DNA from 2 places in the Bacillus sp. LQ16 genome. Region 2 is predicted to be linked to the other one. Evidence: riboswitches for the same ligand, from Rfam matches in the RefSeq annotation. Region 2 holds a riboswitch; the other holds the start of a gene.

Region 1 (3,191 bases), 1.6 Mb from region 2:
TTTCATATGTGATGTACCTAATCGCTCTGCTGCAATAACAAACTCTCGTTGTTTTAAAGACAATACTTGTGCTCGAATGAGACGAGCCATTCCAATCCATCCCGTTAATGCAAGAGCGATAATAATGGTGAAAAGACCTGGTTTCATAACAATTAATAGTAAAATAACAATTAATAAATATGGGATGCCGTATAATACTTCAATTCCTCTTATAATCCACTCATCAATTAACGTTCCAAGGCGATTACGTCCTCTCACATATCCACTAAATCCACCAATCAGTACACCAAGACCTATATCGAGGGCAGCTGCTACTAATCCAACTGTTAGTGAAATCTTCCCACCAGCCCAAGTACGTGCCCAAATATCTCTCCCTAGATCATCTGTTCCAAACCAATGTTCACTACTCGGCGGTAAATTTGTTGCCTCTTTTACTTGTTCACTCGCAGTAAATGAAGTTAAACTTTCGCCAATAAGCGAGAAAACAATAATTAGCAATAACGTCACTGTTCCTAAAACTGCGATTGGATTCGATATAAACTTACGAAACACTTCTTTCTTTCTGCTAATCTTTTGCTGATCTTTATTTATCGTTAATTCTTTTTTCTCTTCTTTCGTTAATAACTGTTCATTAATCTCATAAGCCCCCATTTAAATATCCCCCCTCCTTATGTAATAGAACGAATACGCGGATCAACAATGCGATGAATAATATCTGTAATGAAAATACAAGCAATTAATAATGCACTATAGAAAATCGTTGTTCCCATAATCACCGGATAGTCTCGGTTAAAAATACTATCTACAAAATATTTTCCTAGGCCAGGAATTGAAAAGATTTTTTCAATAACGAAAGTCCCTGTTAAGAGTCCAGCCATTAACGGTCCAACAAATGTAAGTACTGGAACAATCGCATTTCGAAGAGCGTGCCTTATAATAATCTTCTTAATTGGTATACCTTTTGCTCTTGCTAGCTTAATATAATCACTCTGCAGTACTTCGATCATATTAGAACGAACAAACCTTGTAATAACTGCGATTGGCCCTAACGCTAATGCAAAGGATGGCAATACCGTATGTTCGAATGTTCCCCAAGAGGCTACTGGTAAAAACTCAAATTGGATAGCGAATACTTGTATAAATAGTGGCGCTAAAATAAAACTTGGAATAGAAATACCTAAAATTGCGAGCAAACTCACACTATAGTCAATTACTCTCCCATGATAGAGAGCAGCAAATGTCCCTGCCGCAATTCCTACTAACAATGAAATAACAAGTGCTTGTAGACCAATAATTGCTGATGGACCAAAGCCAGTTGTTATAATTTCTGATACACCTTGCCCGGTTGATTGAACAGATTCACCAAAATCAAAATGAACTACACCGTCTAAATAAGCAACATATTGATTCCATAACGGTTCATCAAGGTGATACTTCGCTCTCATGTTTTGGATCACTTCTTCAGGAAAGATTTTTGCATCTGATGAAAATGGATCTCCCGGAATAATATGCATAATTAGAAATGTCACTGTCGTAATAACCCATAGTGTGAACACCATAACCGATAATTTTTTAATTACATACACTTCAATAACCCCCTAAACACATGAATTTACTTTGTTTTATGAACGTACTTTTTCCATTACTCCCTTTTCTATTTTTAGAATACAAAAAGCCTTGATCTTAAAAAATAAGATCAAGGCTTAACAAACAAAGGCCCATCACTTATCTTTCAAGACTTGCTTGCTGGAATTAGCACGGTGTTCCTATTACAGAACCCGCTGCTGAGGTGTCATAGGGCCAGTCCCTCTACCTCTCTGGATAAGTAAATTGCTATATTATTATTTGGTTCAAATTGTATATTTCGAATTATAATTCTGAAAAATTGAAAAGTCAATCAGATTGGATAAATTTAGAAAAATCAGTTTTTAATTCATTTATCGAGATTACAGGCTTATAATAAAAAGAAATAATGTTAAAGGAGTTATAAGATGGATCCCTTACTTCTTGCTACTATAGGATTATCCTTAACTATCGTTATACTTGTCATCATCGGCTTCTATAAACTCTTTATTAAAAAGAAACGTATCACTTCTTTCTTATACCCCTTTCGATAATATTACCGGGCAAACTATTTCCGAATTTCACGAAGAACAGAAAATATTAGTATCCGAGGATGCAGACGGAGATGGTAAGAAGAAAAAATAACCTTGCACAGGCAAGGTTATTTTTTCGTTTCTGCTTGAAAGCGTTTATAGTATGTCGATGCTGTTGCAAAATTAATTTCTATATCACGAATCAACGATGAATCTTCTTCTTTAGCTAACTTCTGTAATTTTTTCATCGCTTGTTCCGATTCATTCAAGAAACCAACATATACTTCATGTTCTTGCTCTTTCGACTTCGGCACACGAATTTCTTTACGTATATGATCAATATCTTCTAACATGCTCGTTGTTACCTTTTGCACATCTTCTTTATATGTAGCATTCGTTATTTCCTTACCGCCCTTTTCTTTTGCCACTTCAAATAACTGCAGTGCTTTATTAATTTCTTTATTCATTTTTATATCGTATTTTTCATGTACTGCAAGGTATTCTTTCATCTCTTCTGTTTGTTCAGCAGATTGCTCTACCTTTTCTTTCGTTTCTTTCGTATCTTTATTTCCATTACACCCTGCTAGAAGGAGCATACTTCCCATTACAGCAATACCCAAAACCTTCTTCATCTCTTCTTCTCCTTTTATCTACAGCTATTACTCATTATAGTTTCTTTTATCTCCACTTGTTATTATACCGAGAACGCCCTACTTTTTACACTTAAGACGACATCGTAATATATATACCAACATGTTTGTCACAGTATCGTCACTTTATACAAATAACTTTTGCAATGCTTTACTACATCACCTTACAAAACTGTAAGCACACATAAAGAACAAACCATGCTAGACTTACATATGCATAACGCAAACATATGTAAGTTTTTAAGGAGAATCATCTATGTACAACACAATGCCTTTTATGGGAGAAGATATTCGTGTCCTTATTCGCGAAAAATCACTTCATATCGAAAATACAGAGAGCCTTCGCCGCGTATTAAAGAAGAAGCATGCTCCATTTAAGTTAGCTCAATATTTAAAACAACAACATACAAATCAATTTCATACCGTGCTAAATATATCGGATAAA
Region 2 (3,191 bases):
CGTTAAGCGACCACCTTGTAAAACTGGTCTCGTTTCACACGCATATGCATGTAAACGCACACCTTTCTCTTTTCCAATATAAAAGGGAGCTAATGCAGTTCCATATCTGGCAGTTGCGATACTTCCAGCGTTACAGATTGTTAAAATATTATCGCCATCTTTAAAACATGTTAACGCATATTCCCCAATATTTCGGCACACCTCTTCATCTTCCTGCTGAATGCGAAGCGCTTCTTCTTCTAATGTTTTTTGTGCTTCTTTTATTGTAGTAATCTCTCGAATAGATTCTCTCATACGATCAATTGCCCAAAATAAATTTACTGCTGTCGGGCGTGACGTTCCTAAATAATTACAATCTCTATTAAACTTCTTTTGAAATTCTTCAATATGTACAGTTTTATATTTTTTTGATGCAAGCGCCAAGCCAAATGCAGCTACAATTCCAATTGCAGGCGCTCCTCGTACTTCTAACATTACGATGCTTTTCCAAACCTCTTCAATAGTCGTCAATGTTTTGTATTCTGTGCTATGCGGCAATTTCGTTTGATTTAATACCGCAATTGCATCACCTTTCCAGCTTACAGATCTCGGAACAGTAACAATTGTACTCACGCTTTTACGCCCCCTGAAACTGTCTGTTGAAATAATGTTCGAAACAGTTGAATATCAGCACTTTTAGATTCATATTTTATTAGTTCTTTACCTAAGGATAGCGCTTGTTTCTTAGCTTGAATTCTTGTTTCTTTATTTTCTATTTCATCTAAATCTGCTACATGAGCTAAACCAATTGTTCTACGAATCAGTTCACATCCGGCAAATCCAACTGCATCAGTAAAGATATTTTGCAAAATAATTGGTAACCATTGTTTTTCTTTCGTATATGCTTCTACACCTTCTCCAATCCATAACTTTGTAAAAGTTTCTACAAAATAACTCCACGTCTTTTCTATATGGAAAAATAGTACACTTCTTTTCTCTTCTTCTCTAGATAAAGCATTTAATAATAGATTTGCAATAAATTGACCTATGTCAAATCCAAATGGGCCATATGTCGCAAATTCTGGATCAATCACTTTCGTTTCAGAAGGTGACGAAAAAATACTACCAGTATGTAAATCACCATGAATAAGAGTTTCTTTTCTTGTTAAGAACTTATATTTATATTGTGCTACTTTTAGTTTTAAAGTTTTATCACTCCAAAGTTCATCAACCACGAGCTGTAAATCTGGCTCATAATCATTTGTATCATAATGTCCAAACGGATCTGTAAACACTAAATCCTCTGTAATTTTACAAAGGTCCGGATTTACAAAGGTACCTTCTAGTACCCTCTTCTCTTCTGACTGTAAACCAAAATCTGAAGTGTAAAATAAAACATGTGCTAGAAAACGGCCGATATGCTGGGATAAAAGCGGATATTCTTCTCCGTCTATTAATCCTTTTCTTGTAATTGTTAGTCTTGATAAGTCTTCTATTACCGTTATCGCTAACTCTTCATCATGACTGTACACTACTGGAACATAATCCGGTACATACTGCGCAAAAATTTGTAATGCCTTGCTTTCAATCGTTGCTCTTTTTATAGACAATGGCCAGCTTTCACCAACTACTTTCGCATAAGGCAGTGCTTGTTTTATTATAATTGATTTCTCTCCATCATCTAATTTGAACACGTAATTTAAGTTTCCGTCTCCAATTTCATGACAAACGACATTTGCCTTCGCTTCAAAATAGCCATGATCTTTCGCATATTGTACAGCTGTTATTTCTGTTAATGAATAATATCCCATCGTCTTCTCCCCCTTTTTAAATTCAGAGGTTTTTCTAACATAGAAAAACCTCTTTCCACTAAGAAAGAGGTTTGAAGTTTATCTTCTCCCCTCTTATCTGCCAGAAAGTTTTACTTTCTGCTGGAATTAGCACCGTGCCTTTTGGCGTAATAAACGCCCCATTTCACAATGGTATTACGGTCGGTTGCTGGGCTTCATCGGGCCAAATCCCTCCACCTGCTCTTGATAAGAGTTGTATAATTTTTTGAATTTTTAACTTTATGTTGAAGACTATACCAAGAATAAAAATCACTTGTCAACATTTTATTTGTATAATTCTGGACGGCGATCCGCAAAAACTGGAATTCCTTTACGTACTTCTTTAATTTTCTCGAATTCAAGCTCTCCAAATAAAATTGATTCCTCTTCATTCGCCTCTACTACAACTTCACCCCAAGGGTCCACAATTAAAGAATGACCCGCAAATACATTATTTGGATCCTTTCCTGCTCTATTACATGCAACAACATAACACTGATTTTCAACTGCTCTTGCTTGCAATAGCAAACGCCAATGTGCTAAACGAACTAATGGCCATTCAGCTACAACAAATAATACTTTTGCCCCTTTAGCAGTATGGACACGCATCCACTCTGGAAAACGAATATCATAACAAATTGTTCCAGCGCATTCAACATCATCCAGCTTAAATTCGCCCGTACCATTACCGGCTATTAAATATTTATGTTCATCCATAAGCTGAAATAAATGTACTTTACTATATTCGTTGACTAGCTGTCCTTCATTATTTACAACATACATCGTATTTGTAACGCCTTGCTCTGTTTGCTTTGCTATAGAACCACCAACAATATGTACATCATATTGCTTCGCCCATCCTATTAACTTTTCTTTCGTTTCCACTCCATCCCTATCTGCAATTTCAGAAAGTCTCGTTAAATCATATCCTGTTGTCCATAGTTCTGGTAAGACGATAACATCTGGCCTTTCCTTCATAGCTTCGCTTATTTTATTTTTAGCATTCTCAATATTTTTTTCTACATCTCCAAAAACAATATCCATTTGAATACATGCGACTTTCATTTTTTCAGCCCCATTCTTATTTTTTTCTTTACAAAATACTGGAAAGATTATATCATTTGTCACTAGAATTGTAACAACTTTCAAAAGAGGTGGAAAGTATGAAATTATTTCAACCTTCTGAGATAGTAACATCATTGCCAACACAATTTTTCGCTTCACTTGTTGCAAAAGTTAACAAAGTCGTTGCAGCTGGTCACGATGTTATTAATCTAGGTCAAGGTAATCCAGATCAACCAACACCGCAGCATATCGTAAAAGCTTTACAAGATGCTGCCGAAAAGACCATTCATCATAAATATCCGCCATTTCGCGGACATG

The links. A riboswitch is a leader RNA that binds a small molecule or an ion and turns the genes downstream of it on or off. The one in region 2 is predicted to bind S-adenosylmethionine.
Region 1: it holds a riboswitch for S-adenosylmethionine, as region 2 does, so the genes downstream of both, AC3EMB_RS01060 (ABC transporter permease) here and mtnK (S-methyl-5-thioribose kinase) in region 2, are expected to answer to the same signal.

What each region holds. Positions count from the first base shown of each region.
Region 1 covers NZ_CM173491.1:181,416-184,606, reverse strand. Annotated here, with positions in the region: gene AC3EMB_RS01065 (ABC transporter permease) at 1-651, opposite strand, end outside; gene AC3EMB_RS01060 (ABC transporter permease) at 669-1,586, opposite strand; SAM riboswitch class I at 1,723-1,828, opposite strand; partial or broken gene AC3EMB_RS01055 (DUF3951 domain-containing protein) at 1,992-2,208, shown strand; gene AC3EMB_RS01050 (hypothetical protein) at 2,225-2,728, opposite strand; gene AC3EMB_RS01045 (hypothetical protein) at 3,003-3,191, shown strand, end outside.
Region 2 covers NZ_CM173491.1:3,951,540-3,954,730, forward strand. Annotated here, with positions in the region: gene mtnA (S-methyl-5-thioribose-1-phosphate isomerase) at 1-612, opposite strand, end outside; gene mtnK (S-methyl-5-thioribose kinase) at 609-1,790, opposite strand; SAM riboswitch class I at 1,881-2,022, opposite strand; gene AC3EMB_RS19760 (carbon-nitrogen family hydrolase) at 2,094-2,957, opposite strand; gene AC3EMB_RS19765 (aminotransferase class I/II-fold pyridoxal phosphate-dependent enzyme) at 2,972-3,191, shown strand, end outside.